DNA from 3 places in the Kitasatospora sp. NPDC032121 genome. Region 1 is predicted to be linked to each of the others. Evidence: riboswitches for the same ligand, from Rfam matches in the RefSeq annotation. Region 1 holds a riboswitch; each other region holds the start of a gene.
The links. Region 1 has a riboswitch for S-adenosylmethionine ahead of ACZ5OX_RS03470 (aminotransferase class V-fold PLP-dependent enzyme). Riboswitches for the same ligand answer to the same signal wherever they lie in the genome.
Positions count from the first base shown of each region.

Region 2: linked by a shared signal. The riboswitch ahead of thrC (threonine synthase) and the one ahead of ACZ5OX_RS03470 (aminotransferase class V-fold PLP-dependent enzyme) in region 1 are both predicted to bind S-adenosylmethionine.
Region 3: linked by a shared signal. The riboswitch ahead of ACZ5OX_RS12895 (IclR family transcriptional regulator) and the one ahead of ACZ5OX_RS03470 (aminotransferase class V-fold PLP-dependent enzyme) in region 1 are both predicted to bind S-adenosylmethionine.

Region 1 is NZ_JBVILX010000001.1:757,641-763,007, reverse strand. It holds gene ctaE (aa3-type cytochrome oxidase subunit III) at 1-449, opposite strand, end outside; gene ACZ5OX_RS03480 (response regulator) at 845-1,270, shown strand; gene trpD (anthranilate phosphoribosyltransferase) at 1,388-2,464, shown strand; SAM riboswitch class IV at 2,574-2,692, shown strand; gene ACZ5OX_RS03470 (aminotransferase class V-fold PLP-dependent enzyme) at 2,745-4,112, shown strand; gene ACZ5OX_RS03465 (Lrp/AsnC family transcriptional regulator) at 4,116-4,397, opposite strand; gene ACZ5OX_RS03460 (rhomboid family intramembrane serine protease) at 4,394-5,221, opposite strand.
Region 2 is NZ_JBVILX010000015.1:70,242-75,608, forward strand. It holds gene ACZ5OX_RS29400 (alpha,alpha-trehalose-phosphate synthase (UDP-forming)) at 1-1,368, opposite strand, end outside; gene ACZ5OX_RS29405 (glucosyl-3-phosphoglycerate synthase) at 1,465-2,502, opposite strand; SAM riboswitch class I at 2,614-2,748, shown strand; gene thrC (threonine synthase) at 2,765-4,045, shown strand; gene ACZ5OX_RS29415 (MoaD/ThiS family protein) at 4,072-4,350, shown strand; gene ACZ5OX_RS29420 (cold-shock protein) at 4,904-5,107, shown strand.
Region 3 is NZ_JBVILX010000003.1:449,914-455,280, reverse strand. It holds gene ACZ5OX_RS12900 (threonine/serine exporter family protein) at 1-560, shown strand, start outside; gene ACZ5OX_RS12895 (IclR family transcriptional regulator) at 620-1,333, opposite strand; SAM riboswitch class I at 1,534-1,676, opposite strand; gene ACZ5OX_RS12890 (hypothetical protein) at 1,750-2,901, opposite strand; gene ACZ5OX_RS12885 (AfsR/SARP family transcriptional regulator) at 3,163-5,367, shown strand, end outside.

The sequences.
Region 1 (5,367 bases):
CCGTGGAAGCCGGTGGTCAGGTAGAACACCGTGCCGTACGGGTCGGAGGACAGCGAGAGGCCGTCCTTCTTGACCAGCTCGGTGTACTCGAAGACCTGGCCGCCGATGAAGACCGCGCCCATGGCGAACGTGAGGATGAACCACGCCCGGAGCTTCTTCACGTCACCCCGCTCGGCGGCGAACACGCCGAGCTGGCAGGTGAGCGAGGAGAGCACCAGGATCGTGGTGTTGACCGACGAGAAGGGCACGTTGAGGGCGTGGGCCTTCTCGGTCCAGAACTCCGGCCCCTTGACGGAGCGGAGCGTGAAGTACATCGCGAAGAGGGCCGCGAAGAACATCAACTCGGAACTGAGCCAGACGATCGTTCCGACGCTGACCATGTTCGGCCGGTTGACCGATCCGTGCGCGTGCCCGGTTTCTACTGCTGTTGCTGTCGCCACGACGGACATTATGTCGGTCCCTTATTCCGTCTTCACGTCGGGGGGTGTCCCTCGGAGTGTCCGGTGCGTGCGGTATGCCCGCTTGGGGGGCGGCGCGGGGTCCGGATGGGGGCTGAGCAGCGGCGTGTCCCTTTTCTGATGGTTCCTCGGAGGGGCCCGCGACCCCGTTGCCCGGTGCGTCGTTGCACGGCTGGAGCAGCCGCGGGAGGTAGGGGACGGGACCCGGGGTCGGCCGTACGGGTGGACCGGACGGGATCGGGTGACGGGCCGTCCTCCGGGTGGGTGAGCCGGGGTGCGGCCCGGTTGGCCGGGAAGCTGCACGAGGAGGACTCGGCGGGGGTGATCGGGAGTAGCATCCGGATCAGGCGAACGTGGTCCGGATCACACTTGAGGGAGCAGGGCCCATGGCGTACACGACCGATGAGATGCTCACCGTCCTCGTCTACAGCGACGACCGCAACACCCGCGAGCAGGTGCTGACGGCGCTCGGCCGCCGGCCCGCCGAGGACCTTCCGGAACTGACCTACCTGGAGTGCGCGACCACCCCCGCGGTGCTCAAGGCACTGGAGAAGGGGGGAGTGGACCTCTGCGTGCTGGACGGTGAGGCCGTTCCGGCCGGGGGGCTGGGCCTCGCGCGCCAGCTCAAGGACGAGATCTACGGCTGCCCGCCGGTGCTGGTGCTGATCGGCCGGCCGCAGGACTCCTGGCTCGCCGCCTGGAGCCGGGCCGACGCGGCCATCTCCCACCCGGTGGAGCCGGTGGCGCTGGCCGAGGCGGCGGCCACCCTGCTGCGGGCGCGACTGGCGAAGCGGACTCCGGCAGTCCGCTGAAGGCGGCCCGGCAACTGGAAAGGACAGGGGTAGAAGCGGAGGCTTCGCTCGATAGGCTGGCTCCATCCGTACGGACGTCCCCCCGTAGTGGGGAACCGACAACAGCTGGAGTCAGCCATGGTGAACGTGAACCCTGCGAACGGCGGTAGCGACCCCGCGCAGGTGGTCCGCACCTGGCCGGACCTCCTGGCGGCGCTGTTGCGGGGGGAGGACCTCGACCGCTCGTCCACCGCGTGGGCGATGGACCGGATCATGAGCGGCGAGGCGTCCCCCGTACAGGTGGCCGGGTTCATGATCGCGCTGCGGGCCAAGGGCGAGTCGGTCGAGGAGATCGGCGGCCTGGTCGACGCGATGTACGCGCACGCGGAGCCGCTGGACATCCCCGGCCCGGCGGTGGACATCGTCGGCACCGGCGGCGACCGGGCGAAGACCGTCAACATCTCCACCATGTCCGCGATCGTCGCGGCGGCCGCCGGCGCCAAGGTGGTCAAGCACGGCAACCGGTCGGCCTCCTCGAGCAGCGGCTCCTCGGACGTGCTGGAGAAGCTCGGGGTGGCGCTGGACCTCTCCGCCCGGCGGGTCGCCGAGGTGGCCGAGGAGGTCGGGCTCACCTTCTGCTTCGCGGCGAAGTTCCACCCCTCGATGCGGCACGCCGCCACCGCGCGGCGCGACCTCGGGGTGCCGACCTCCTTCAACATCCTCGGCCCGCTGACCAATCCGGCCAAGGTCACCGCGCACGCCATCGGCTGCTTCGACACCCGGCTGGCCGGACTGATCGCCGGGGTGCTGGCCGAGCGGGGTGCGACGGCGCTGGTCTTCCGCGGCGACGACGGACTGGACGAGCTGACCATCACCACCACCTCGCAGGTCTGGCTGGTGCGCGAAGGGGTGGTCACCCGGACCGCCTTCGACCCGCGGGACGTCGGCATCGAGCTGGTCGGCATCGAGGCGCTGCGCGGGGCGGACGCCTCGTACAACGCGGAGGTCGCGCGGCGGCTGCTGGCAGGGGAGCACGGGCCGGTCCGGGACGCCGTCCTGCTGAACACGGCGGCGGCGCTGGTCGCGCTCGACCTGCGCGACGCACCGCTCGCCGAGCAGCTGGCGGCCGGCATGGAGCGGGCCGCCAGGGCGATCGACTCCGGCGCGGCCCAAGACCTGCTGCGGCGTTGGTCGGAGGCCACCAGCCGGATCTGACACGGCAGTTGACGGGGCCCGCGGGAACTCCTCCCGCGGGCCCCTCGCGCTGTCCGGATGCCGGACGCCCGTTTGACCGCCCGATGGGCGCGGCCTAGAGTCTTCGCCAGGTCATGAGTGACAGCGCGAAGCCCCAGCTTGCTGTCCGGCAACCCTCCGTCCGTGGCGGGGTGCCCTGGGTGAGGACCGGGTCGTCACGGCAAGCCGTCCGTGCGACAAGCGCGGACGCCGGACGAATGACACTCCCGGGGTCCCTTACCCCTTGAAGGAGTGCATCCCCATGTCCCCCGTCGCCACCGAAATCTGCGCCCCGCTCGCCGTCCTCGGCACCGACGTCCAGGTCCCGCTCGCCAGTGGTGAGAAGGTCGGCTACGCGGCACTCGACTACGCGGCCAGCTCGCCGGCGCTCCAGCGGGTGTGGGACGACGTCGCCGCCTACGCGCCGTACTACGGCAGCGTCCACCGCGGGGCCGGGTACCTCTCCCAGCTGTCCACCGACCTGTTCGAGCAGAGCCGCCGCACCGTCGGCGAGTTCCTCGACCTGCGCGAGGGCGACCAGGTGGTCTTCACCCGGGCCACCACCGACTCGCTCAACCTGCTGGCCGCCGCCGTTCCGGCCGGCACCCGGGTGTTCGCCTTCGAGACCGAGCACCACGCCTCGCTGCTGCCCTGGGCGCACGCCGGACTGGACGTCACCTACCTGCGGGCGCCGCGCTCGCGGGCCGAGGCGGTGGCCGCGCTGGACGCCGCGCTCGCCGAGGCACCCGAGGGCCCCAAGCTGCTCTGCGTCACCGGCGCCTCCAACGTGACCGGCGAGCTGTGGCCGGTCGCCGAGCTGACCGGGACCGCGCACCGGCACGGCGCCCGGGTGGTGCTGGACGCCGCCCAGCTGGCGCCGCACCACCGGGTCTCGGTGCGCGAACTGGACGTCGACTGGATCGCCTTCTCCGGCCACAAGATCTACGCGCCGTTCGGCGCCGGGGTGCTGGCCGGCCGGGCGGACTGGCTGGACGAGGCCGAGCCGTACCTGGCCGGCGGCGGGGCGACCCGGACGGTGGCCCGGGAGGCCGACGGCTCGGTGGCCGTGCAGTGGCACACCGGCCCGGCCCGGCACGAGGCCGGCTCGCCGAACGTCATCGGCGCCTACGCGATCGCCTCGGCCTGCCGGGCGCTGACCGAGGCGGGCTTCGACGCGCTGGAGGCCCGCGAGCGGCAGCTGGTCGCCCGGCTGACGGCCGGGCTGGCCGAGATCCCGCAGGTCAAGGTGCTGAACCTGTTCGGGGCCGACTCCGCCCGGGTGGGCGTGCTGTCCTTCGTCGTCCGGGGCTGGAACAGCTCGCACTTCTCGGCCGCGCTGTCCGCCGAGTACGGCATCGGGGTGCGCGACGGCCTGTTCTGCGCCCACCCGCTGGTGCGCACGCTGCTCGGGGACGAGGACGTCGCGCCGTCCGAGTGCGGGGCGCCCGAGCCCTCGCTGCCGGGCGAGCGCAGCCTGAACGCGATCCGGGTGAGCTTCGGCGCCGGGACGCCGGACGAGCACGTCGACCGCTTCCTGACCGCCGTCCGGGAGCTGGTCACGGACGGTGCGGCGTGGAACTACCGCAACGAGGGCGGGCGTTGTGTCGCCGACTCTCGGCGCGAGGGCTGACCGCTACTCGTCCAGGCCGAGGGCGAAGGCGGCCTCCAGGTCGTGCTGGGAGTAGGTGCGGAAGGCGATCTGGGTCTCGGTGTGGGCCACGCCCGGGACCTTGTTGAGGCGGCCCGGGATGACCTCGGCCAGGTCGTCGTGCCGGCGCACCCGCACCATCGCCACCAGGTTGTAGCCGCCGGTCACCGAGTAGACCTCGCTGACGCCCTCGATGGCGGCGATGGACTCGGCGATCTCCGGGATGCGGTCGACACTGGTCTTGATCAGGACGATGGCGGTGATCACAGTTCGGGCTCCTTTGTGGGGTGCCGCCAGCGTATCGGGCGTCGGCCCGGTCGTCTCGGGGGGTGGCGGACCGCGGTGCAGGCGTAGAGGAACCCGGCCGAGAAGCCGATCACGTGGACCAGGTAGGCCACCCCGGGGCCGGCCGAGTGCACCGACCACCATTGCAGGGCGAACCAGAGGCCGAGCACCAGCCAGGCGGGGAAGCGCAGCGGCAGGAAGAGGAGCAGCGGGACGAGGGCCGTCACCCGGGCCCGGGGATGGAGGCGTAGGTAGGCACCGAGGACGGCCGAGATCGCCCCGGAGGCCCCGATGAGCACCCGGGTGGAGTTCGGCGAGTGCGCCTCGGCGAGCGCGAAGCCGTACGTGGTCAGGCTGCCGGCGGCCAGGTAGAAGAGGACGTACCTGGCCCGGCCGAGCCGCCGTTCCACGGTGGGGCCGAAGACCTGGAGGAAGAGCAGGTTCCCCAGCAGGTGCAGCCAGCCGGCGTGCAGGAACAGCCCGGTGAGGACGGACAGGGCCGGGTGCTTGCCCGGGGTCGGGGCGGCCGGGCAGCCGGGGGCCGGGTCGGGGGCCTCGGCCAGTTGCTCGGCGGTCAGCGGCCGTCCGGCCAGCACCTCGGCCGGGACGGCGCCCCAGCGCTGCTCGTACCGCTGCTCCGAGCAGACCCGGGCCTGGCCGGTGCCGTACAGCGGGTTGAGCCCGGCGGCGGGGCCGAGCAGGAAGACCAGGGTGTTGAGGGCGATCAGGGCGTAGCTGACCACCGGGACGGGCACCGCCGGGCGGCCGCCCCGGGCGGCGGTGTGGTCGGGGACCGCGAGCGCCATGCGGCCAAGCATCCCTCCGGGCGCCGCAGGTGACACGGTGGTTTACGGCAGGTGGACTAGCCGGGGAGTTCAGGCGACCGGTGGCCGCGGTGGTTGCCCCAGGCAATAGGCTTGGGGCGGGCATTCCCGCCTCCCGCCGCCGATGC
Region 2 (5,367 bases), on a different contig from region 1:
CATGGTGAGGCCGGCGTGGAGGGCGTCGGCGGTGGCGATGACGTCGTAGGGGTTGACGGTGAGGGCGTCGTCCTTGAGTTCGGCGTGGGCGCCGGCCTCGCGGGAGAGGACGAGGGCGCAGCCGCGGTCGGAGACCACGGGGACCTCCTTGGCGACCAGGTTCATGCCGTCGCGGATGGGGTTGACCAGGGCGACGTCGGCCAGCCGGTAGGCGGCGAGGGAGCGCGGGAAGTCGTCGTCGACGTGCAGGATCAGCGGTTGCCAGGTGGGGGTGGCGAATTCGGCGTTGACGGCCTCGGCGAGCTCCCGGACCCGGGCCGTGTAGTCGCGGTACTCGGCGAGGTCGGTGCGGGACGGGTAGGCGAAGGCGATGTGCACCACCCGGTCGTGCCACTGCGGGCGGGTGCGGAGCAGGTGCCGGTAGGCCAGCAGGCCGCGGACGATGTTCTTGCTCAGCTCGGTGCGGTCGACCCGGACGATGGTGCGGCGGTCGCCGACGGCCGCGCGGAGGGCGGCGAGGCGTTCGTCGACGTCGGGGCGGTGGGCGCGCTCGCGCAGGAAGTCGGCGTCGGCGCCGAGGGCGTGCACGCCGAGGCGGGTGGTGCGGCCGTCGAGCGTGACGGAGAGCGCGTCGTGGTCGACGCCGGCGCCGAGGAGGTCCGCGCAGCAGGCGGCGAAGGCGCGGGCCCAGCGCTCGGTGAGGAAGCCGGCCCGGTCGGCGCCCAGGATGCCGGTGAGGACGGCCCGGGCGACGTCGTCGGGCAGCAGCCGGTAGTACTCGGGCGGGGCCCAGGGGGTGTGCGAGAAGTGGCCGATCCGCAGGTCGGGGCGGGCCTCCCGGAGCAGGGCCGGGACCAGGGAGAGGTGGTAGTCCTGGACGAGCACCGCGGCGTTCGGGGCGGCTTCGGCGGCCAGGGCTTCGGCGAAGGCCTCGTTGTAGGCCTGGTAGGCGGCCCACTCGGTGCGGAAGCCGGCGTCGAAGACGGGGGCGGTGGGGGTCGCGTAGAGCAGGTGGTGGACGAACCAGAGGGTGGAGTTGGCGACGCCGTTGTAGGCGCGGGCGAAGGTCTGCGGGTCCAGGTCCAGCATCCGCACGGCCTGGCCGCCGACCGCGTGGCCGGCCAGGTCGAGGCGGCCGTGCGGGGCCCCGGCGGCGGCTCTGCGGTCGGAGTCGTCGAGGGCGGCGCAGACCCAGACGGCGTTCGGGTCCTCGATGGCGGAGAGGCCGGAGACCAGGCCGCCGCCGCCCCGCCGCAGGGTCAGCGTGCCGTCGTCGGCGGTGCTGAAGGACACCGGTCCCCGGTTGGAGGCCACCAGGACGGGGGCGGTGCCGGTCGCGTTCGAACGGTTGGTCGTGAGATCGCCCATGGTTGGCATCTTGCCGGGGGCTCGGCGTGGCAAACCCGTGGGGCCTGTCTTCGAACCCCGGCGTCACCCCGCGGACGCGGGTTCGAGGACAGGCCCCTAATGACGGGTGGCGTATTCCGGCACGGTGTGCATCGGGGGGCGTTCCAGGGCGGTCACCGGGTGGGTGTGCGCGGTGAAGGCGCGGGTTTCCGGGTCGCGGGTGAACTGGGTGAGGTGGGGGTGGACGAGGTCGGCCGAGGCCTTGAGGCGGTGGGTGCGGTCGAGCCGTTCCAGGGCGGTCCGGTAGATGGTGGCGGCCATCCGGCCGAGGGCCTGGCCGTCCTGGTGGCGGTGGTGCCGGACGCCGACGTCCACCTGGGCCAGGGCGTCGAGGCCGGCCACTTCCAGGGCGTCGACCAGCAGGCCGAGTTCGACGCCGTAGCCGGTGGGGAAGGGCAGCCGTTCGAGCAGTGAGCGGCGGGCCGCGTACTCGCCGCCGAGGGGCTGGACGAAGCCGGCGAGTTCCGGCCAGTGGAGGTTGAGCAGGGGGCGGGCGACGAGTTCGGTGACCCGGCCGCCGCCGGCGGGCAGGACGGCGCCGTCCGACTCCAGCGGGCGGTCGTACATGGCCTTGACCAGCTGGATGGACTCGTCGGTGAGCAGCGGGCCGACGATGCCGGAGACGAAGGCCGGGTCGAACTCGCGCAGGTCGGCGTCGACGAAGCAGACGATGTCGCCGTGGGTGACCAGCAGGGAGCGCCAGAGCACCTCGCCCTTGCCGGGGACGGCGGGCAGCCGGGGGAGGATCCGGTCGCGGTGTTCCACCCGGGCGCCGGCCTCGGCGGCGACGGCGGCGGTGGCGTCGGTGGAGCCGGAGTCGACGACGACGAGTTCGTCGACGAGCGGGAGGCGTTCCATCAGCTCGCGGCGGACGGTGCGGACGATGTCGCCGACGGTGGCCTCCTCGTCCAGGGCGGGGAGGACCACGCTGACGGTGCGGCCGGTGCGTTCCTTGGCGTCGAGGAGGGTGCGGACCGGCCGGTCGGCCGCGCTCCAGGAGCGGCGGTGGAGCCAGGACGCCGCCTGCGGGAGGAGCTCGGGAGTCGGTTCGGGGGGCACGGAGGTCTCCTCGGCGGGGTCGGTGGAATCTGTCATCTCGCGTGGCGGACGGTCCCGTTCAGGATTGGCGCCTTCGGATACAGTCTTCGTACAGCGGTCGGACCTTCGCACGCCGGGGTCGCCGTTGAGCAGCACCACAATTTCACAAGCTCATCCAGAGGGACTGAGGGAACGGCCCGTTGACGTCCCGGCAACCTTCTCGCGCGGCTGTCGTCGACAGGCCCCGGCGGGACAGGTGCCAATTCCGGCCCGTGCGCGACCGCGCCACGGGGAAGATGAGGAGAGAGGCCTCGCCATCATGGCTATCGACACCGCCGCACCAGTTTCCGTCGACCTCGGCCCCGCCACCGCGCTGTCCTGTCGCGAGTGTGGCACCCGTTTCCCGCTCGGCCCCAGCTTCGCCTGCCTGGAGTGCTTCGGCCCGCTGGAGATCGCCTACGAGTTCGGCAGCGAGGGCGCCGAGGAGCTGCGCAAGCGGATCGAGGCCGGTCCGGCGTCGATCTGGCGGTACGCGCCGCTGCTGCCCGTTCCGGCGGACGTGGCCTCGAAGCCGAACCTGAACCCGGGGTGGACCCCGCTGGTGAAGGCGGACAACCTGGGCCGGGAGCTCGGGTTCACCGCCCAGCTGCACGTCAAGGACGACTCCGGGAACCCGACGCACTCCTTCAAGGACCGGGTGGTCGCGTGCGCGATCGAGGCGGCCCGGGCGTTCGGCTACACCACGCTGTCCTGCTCCTCCACCGGCAACCTGGCCGGCGCGGTGGGTGCGGCGGCGGCCAGGGCCGGGTTCCGGTCCTGCGTGTTCATCCCGCACGACCTGGAGCAGGGCAAGGTCGTCATGGCCGGGGTGTACGGCGGTGAGCTGGTCGGCATCGAGGGCAACTACGACGACGTGAACCGCTTCTGTTCGGAGCTGATCGGCGATCCGGCCGGCGAGGGCTGGGGCTTCGTCAACGTGAACCTGCGGCCGTACTACGGCGAGGGGTCCAAGACGCTGGCGTACGAGATCTGCGAGCAGCTCGGCTGGCGGCTGCCGGAGCAGATCGTGATCCCGATCGCCTCGGGCTCGCAGCTGACGAAGATCGACAAGGGTCTCCAGGAGCTGATCAGGCTGGGCCTGGTCGAGGACCGGCCGTACCGGATCTTCGGTGCCCAGGCCGAGGGCTGCTCGCCGGTGTCGGCCGCGTTCAAGGCCGGCCGGGACGTGATCAAGCCGGTCAAGCCGGACACCATCGCCAAGTCGCTGGCGATCGGCAACCCGGCCGACGGCCCGTACGTGCTGGACATCGCCCGCCGCACCGGTGGCGCGGTGGAGGACGTCACGGACGCCGAGGTCGTGGCGGCGATCCGGCTGCTGGCGCGGACCGAGGGGATCTTCGCCGAGACCGCGGGCGGGGTGACCGTCGGCGTGCTGAAGAAGCTGGTCGAGACCGGGCAGCTGGACCCGTCGAAGGAGACCGTCGCGATCAACACCGGCGACGGCCTGAAGACCCTGGACGCCGTCTCCGAGGCCGGGATGACCGCCGTCATCCGCCCGACGCTGGACTCGTTCCGCGCCGCCGGCCTCGTGTCCGCCTGAACCACCCGCCCCCGCAAGGAGAAGTCATGAGCGCCAACGTCCGCATCCCCACCATCCTGCGCACCTACACCTCCGGCGCCGCCGAGGTGACCGCCGAGGGCGCCACCCTGGCCGAGGTCGTCGCCGACCTGGAGAAGAACCACGCGGGCATCTCGGCCCGCATCCTGGACGACACGGGCAAGCTGCGCCGCTTCGTGAACGTGTACGTGAACGACGACGACGTGCGCTTCGCCGAGGGCCTGGCGACCGGGATCGAGGACGGCGCCAGCATCTCGATCATCCCGGCGGTGGCCGGCGGCTGCTGAGCCCGCAAGAGAACCCGCGGTCGCCCGCGCGTACGGAATTCCGCTGTCCGTATGCGCGGGCGACCGCTCGCATTCCTGCGGGAATATTTCCGGGTCGAGTCGGAGTAGAGTGTCGCTCGGCTGGGAACAGGGTTTCCCTTTCGGCCCCGCAGTGCTCGTTCGGCCCCGCAGTGCTCGGCCCGGGGCGTCCGGCCGATGAGACCGGCCCGTGAAACATGTCAGGCAGATGTCAGAATTACCGCAGGCATTTGGGTAATTCGTCCGCTATGTCCGGCGTGAAATGCCGAGAACATCCCGATTCGGTCCGTCCTGTCCCTTGACGCCGTACCGGAATTACCGGTGGTTGGGCCTGTTGCAGAGGGCGTCGATCCGGATACATTCAGCGGCGGTCGACGCAATCACCCGCTCGTCGGAGGCCGCCTGGCGTCCTGTGCGGAGGGTTGCGGCGTGCACGGCTGCGCCCAGGGGGGGTTCCCCGGGCCGGCCTTCAACCAACCCGGGCCCGCGACCTGCGGGCGCGCGAAGGGCCAGCACAGCACTAGGGGAGTTCGGAATGGCTCAGGGCACCGTCAAGTGGTTCAACGCGGAGAAGGGCTACGGCTTCATCGCGGTCGACGGTGGTGCGGACGTCTTCGTCCACTACAGCGCGATCCAGATGGACGGCTACCGCACCCTCGAGGAGGGCCAGCGGGTCGAGTTCGAGATCTCCCAGGGACAGAAGGGCCCGCAGGCGGACATGGTCCGCGCGGCGGTCTGACCCCTTCCGGCTCCAGGAGCTCGGCGCGGCCCCACGGCTGGTGACCTCTCGCTTCTCGACGGGCCCGTGCGACGTGTGTCGCACGGGCCCGTCGGCGTTCCCGGGCGGCTCCCGCGGCGGCTCGCGGATTGCCGATTGGGCTTGCACTCGACCACCCGGAGTGCTAATCATTGGCGTTAGCACTCACAGTGTGAGAGTGACAGCGGACCGGGTCGGTGAGGCCCCCGGGAGCGGCAGGGGAATGGACCTCCGCGCACCAG
Region 3 (5,367 bases), on a different contig from region 1:
GCACGGCCAGGCTGGTGTCAGGCGCGGTCCAGCTGGCGCTGTTCCTCGCCGGGGTGGCCGCGGCCGCGACGGCGACCGGCATGCCGGCCACCGCGCTGGCCAACGTCCAGGTCGCCAAGCCCAGCTGGTGGGTGATCGCGCTGGGGTTGGCGATCGCGGTGGCGGGCGTGGTGGTCAACGTCCACACACCGCCCTCGGCCATCCCGTGGATCGTCGCCGTGATCGCGGTCAGCGTGACCGCCCAGGTGGCGGTGGGGTCGGTGCACGGCGCGGCGATAGGCGGCCTGGCCGGGGCGGTCGCCGCCGCGGTCGCGGCCACCCTGGTGCACTGGCTGCCGGGCGGTCCGCTCTGGCAGGTGCTCTACCTGCCGGCGTTCTGGATCGTGGTGCCGGGCTCCTTCGGTCTGTTGAACACGGCGCAGATAGAGGTCGGGAACGGGGCCCAGTCGGTCCTGGCGGCCGTGTCGGCGGTCTTCGGGGTGTCGATCGGCACGCTGATCGGCGCGGTGATCAGCCGGATCCCCCGCCCCTCCCGCGCCGTGCTGCTGTCCCGGGCCTGACCCGGGGCGGCGGCACCCTGACGGGATGGCGGGCGGACCCGGGTCCGCCCGCCATCCCGTCAGGCGTGGCGCAGGGCCTCGGTGAGGCGGCGGCCCGCCTCGACGACGGCCTGGGAGAGCTGGGCGCCGGGGTGGCGGGTGAGCCGTTCGATCGGGCCGGAGACCGAGACCGCGGCCACCACCCGGTTGGACTGGCCGCGGACGGGCGCGGAGACGGAGGCGACCCCGAGTTCGCGCTCGCCGACGGACTGCGCCCAGCCCCGGCGCCGTACGCCGCTCAGGGCGGTGGCGGTGAAGCGGGCGCCCTGCAGCCCGCGGTGGAGGCGCTCGGGCTCCTCCCAGGCGAGCAGGATCTGGGCGGCGGAGCCGACCTTCATGGGGAGGGTGATGCCCACCGGGACGGTGTCCCGCAGGCCGGTGAGGCGTTCGGCGGCGGCCACGCAGATCCGTACCTCGCCCTGCCGGCGGTAGAGCTGGGCGCTCTCGCCGGTGAGGTCCCGCAGCTGGGTGAGGACCGAGCCGGCCGCGGCCAGCAACCGGTCCTCGCCGGCGGCCGCGGCGAGCTCGCCGACCCGGGGGCCGAGCATGAACCGGCCGTGCACGTCCCGGCTGACCAGGCGGTGGTGTTCGAGTGCGACGGCCAGCCGGTGGGCGGTGGGGCGGGCCATGCCGGTGGCCGCGACGAGGCCGCCGAGGGTGGCGGGGCCCGCCTCCAGGATCCCGAGGATCGAGGTGACCTTGTCGAGCACGCCGACGCCGCTCGTGTTCTCCATGGGTGGGGTACTCCAGTCTCAAGGCCCGGGAGCAGCGGGTCGGCGCTGCTCACGGCGGCTCCTGGCGGGGAGCCGGGGGGTGGTCAGCGAGGACGGGCCGCGGAAGTCGGCCGATTGCCTGCGCCGGGCACGAGACGGGTACGCGAAAGCGCCGGGGCGGGAAGCGCCCGGGCGAAGGACAGCACAGAGAGCACCGTGTCTCCTCATCTTTCCCGCGCCACATTGGCGACAGGCCGGAGTTGGCACTGATCCCGGACGGCACGGCGCGTACTTCGGACGCCGGGTCGAACGGGGAGTTGCCGGGGCTTCGTAGGGCCGGTCCCTCCACCCCTCTGGATGATTCGCCAGGAACGATACAAGACTCTCCGGGCCCGCTGCCAAGCCCCCTGCTCTCGACGGCGGGCGGGCGGGCCCGCTCAGCGGTGGCGCGGCTCCGGCAGTCCGGTGCGCGGGGCCGGGTCCGGGCCGCCGGGGGCGGTGGTGTCCCAGGCCCGCAGCGCGGCGAGGGCGGCGGCGCGTTCGGGCGCCGTCGGCCGGGTGCCCTCGGCGCCGAGCATGTAGTCGGCGACCGGGGTGAGCAGCAGGGTGGCGCCACCGGCCGGGAGCAGCAGGGCCTCGTCCCACTGGTGCCGGATGACGGTGCGGCGCAGCAGGGTGCCGTGGCGCGGCAGGGTCCCCCTGCGCGGCCGGTGTGCGCGGGTGAGGGTCCGGCGGCGGCGGAGTTCGGGGCCGACCTCGGTCTCCAGGACGGTGCGCACGTCCCGCAGGGAGCCGAGCGGCACGTGCTCGGCGGCGAGGTCGAGCAGGGCGGCGGCCTCCGGGGCGAGCCGGTAGGCGGCGAGGACCGCGGCGGTCTCGGCGGGGTCGAAGGGCTGTCCGGCGAGCTGGGCCACGTCGATCACGTCGCCGGTCAGGAAGGTGCGCGCGAGCCCCTCCTCGGCGAGGGCGATCAGGCATTCCACGTGTTCGTCGGCGGCCAGGTAGGGGCGGACGGGGACGGTGGCGAGGTCGCCGGTGAGCGCGGCGGTGGCGACCCGCACCTGGTACCAGGGGTCGAGCAGCGGGTCCTCGGCCGGCCAGCGCAGGGTGACGGTGGTGTGCCGGGGCCGCTCGCCGAGCAGGGTGACCTCGACGGACTCCACCGGGTGGTCGGTGACCAGCCGGTTGACGGCCTGCCAGAGCGTCGCCTCGGTGGGGCTGACGAGGCTGAGCCCGCCCAGCGGCCGGGGCAGGTCCGGCGGGTAGTAGCCGGCCAGGGGGAGGTCCCGGATCGGGCGGACACCGGTGGCGTCGGCGAGGTCTCGGGCGACCCGGGCGTAACACTCGGCCCGGTCGCGGGCGCGCTGCAGCTCGGCCCGGGCGTGCCCGCCCATCCGCACGCCCTCGCGGGAGAGCGCGGCGAGCACCAGGTACGGGAGGTGGCGGTCGGCGCGGGCGCGGTGGAGCAGTTCGGCCGGCCCGGCGGCCGGGTCGACGTCGAGCAGCCGGTGGAGCAGGTCGCTGGTCAACGGGTCGGTGCCGACCGGGGCGGTGTCGAGCCGGTCGGTGTGCAGCAGGTCGGTGTCCATGGGCGTCCGCCTCCGAGAGCCGTGGGGGGCGCCCGGGCGGCGGCCGGGCGGCCGGGGACGTGGCGGGTCCGACGGCCGGGGCCGGGCCGGCGGCGGGTGCCACACCACCGATTGTGGTGACGGCCGATCAACACCGGATCACCACCGGGTCGACGATCTCTCGACACCACGCCCGGTGGCGTGGGTTGATAGGGGCTCATCAAATCGGGGGACGGCACGTGCGCGGGCGGGGGCGAGCACATGAGGCGGGCAGGTGCAGTCATGGATGAATTCCGGTTCTCGGTGCTGGGACTGATGAGAGCGCAGCGCGGCACGACCGCGCTGAAGGTGGGCAGCCCCCAGCAGCAGGCGATGCTGGCGGTGCTGCTGCTCCGGCCCGGGCACGGCGCGAGCGCCACCGACCTGATCGACGCCCTGTGGGGCGAGGAGCCGCCGGGCACCGCGATGACGACGGTGCGCACCTACGCCTGGCGGTGGCGCAAGGTCCTGCACGGCGAGGAGCCGGACGCACCGACGGTGCTGACCTCGGTCGGGGACGGCTACCGGCTGGTGCTGCCCAAGCACGCGGTGGACGCGGCGCAGGCGGAGGAACTGGCGGGGCAGGCCGAGCGGACGGCGGCGGCCGGGGAGCCGCAGCAGGCGCGCGACCTGCTGAACCAGGCGCTGGAGCTGTGGCAGGGCGAGCCGCTGGCGGGCATCCCCGGCCCGTTCGCGCAGCGCCAGCGCCAGCGGCTGCAGGAGCTCCGGCTGACCCTGCTGGAGGAGCGGATCGCGCTGGACCTGGCGCTGGGCCGCTACTCCCGGTGCATTCCGGAGCTGACCTCGCTGACCACCGAGCACCCGCTGCACGAGCGGGCGTACGGGCTGCTGATGCGGGCGCTGTACCAGGCCGGACGGCAGGCGGACGCGTTGGCGGTGTTCCGGGGCGCGCGTCAGCTGTTCCTGGCCGAACTGGGCGTGGCGCCGGGGGCGGAGCTGGACCTGCTGCACCAGCGGATCCTGGAGGGCGACCCGTCGCTCGCCGCCCCGGCGCCGGCCGTCGCGCCGCGGTCGGCCCCGCCCGTCTCCGTGCCGCCGGCCTCCGTCCCGCCCGGCTCCGGACCGGCGGAGCCCGGCGCGCCCGGGGCCGAGTCGTCGGACCCGCGCGCCAAGGTCGGGGCGGCAGCGGACGCACCCGCCGCCCCGGCCGGGAGCGGCGCCCCCAGACCGGCCCAACTGCCGCCCGACGCAGCGGACTTCACCGGACGTACGGCGCTGGTCGAGCGGCTGGGCGGGGCCCTCGGCGCACCGGGCCAACAGGCGCTGGCGATCGCGACCGTGGTCGGCATGGGCGGGGTCGGCAAGACCGCGCTGGCCCTGCACGTCGCCCACCGGGTCCGCGAGGCCTACCCGGACGGGCAGCTCTACGCGGACCTGCGGGGCGCCGACGCCACCCCGGCCGATCCGGAGGCGGTGCTCTGCGGCTTCCTGGTGGCGCTCGGCGTGTCGGCCGACGCGGTGCCCGACGGCCTGGACGCCCGCTCGGCGCTGTTCCGCTCGGTGGTGGACGGCCGGCGGCTGCTCCTGGTGCTCGACAACGTCCACGACACCGCGCAGATCAGACCCCTGCTGCCGGGCGCGGTCGGCTGCGCGGTGCTCACCACCAGCCGCACCCGGTTGTCCGGCCTGCCCGCGACCGTCCAGGCCGACCTCGGCGTCTTCGAGCCCGAGGAGGCGCTCGAACTGCTGGGCCGCACCATCGGCGCCGAGCGGCTGGCCGCCGAGGCGGAGGCCGCCCGGGAACTGCTGCTCATGTGCGGGCACCTCCCGCTCGCGGTGCGGATCGTGGCGGCCCGACTGGCCGCCCGGCCGAGCTGGACGGTACAGACGCTGGGCCGCCGGCTGGCGGTCGAACGCCGCCGGATCGACGAGCTGCGCATCGGCGACCTGGAGGTCGCGGCCGCCTTCGAGCTGAGCTACCGCCAGTTGACACCCGCCCAGGCCAGGGCGTTCCGGCTGGCCGCCTCGGTGGACGGCCCCGACCTCGGGCTGCAGGCCGCGGCCGCCCTGCTGGACCTGGACGAGTACGACGCCGAGGACCTGCTGGAGGCCCTGGTGGACGTGGCGATGATGGAGTCGCCGTTCCCCGGCCGCTACCGCTTCCACGACCTGCTGCGCGCGTTCGCCCGGCGCCGTCCGGACGATCCCGGCGCGGCCGTGGCGGCCCGCGACCGGATGCTGGACCACCTGCTGGCCACCGCGTGCACGGCCTTCCAGCACGCCGTCCCCGGGGACCCGGCGGCCGGGGCGCTCGGGCCGGCGCGCGGTGCGGGCGTCCCGCTGGACGGCCCGGACGGGGCGCGGGCCTGGGCCGAGGCGGAGGGCTCGGGGGCGATCGCGCTGGCCGCGCAGGTGGCGGGCTGGACGATGACGAACGACGGCACCGACGGTTCGGCCCCCGACCCCCTGGGCGCCGCGATCGACCTG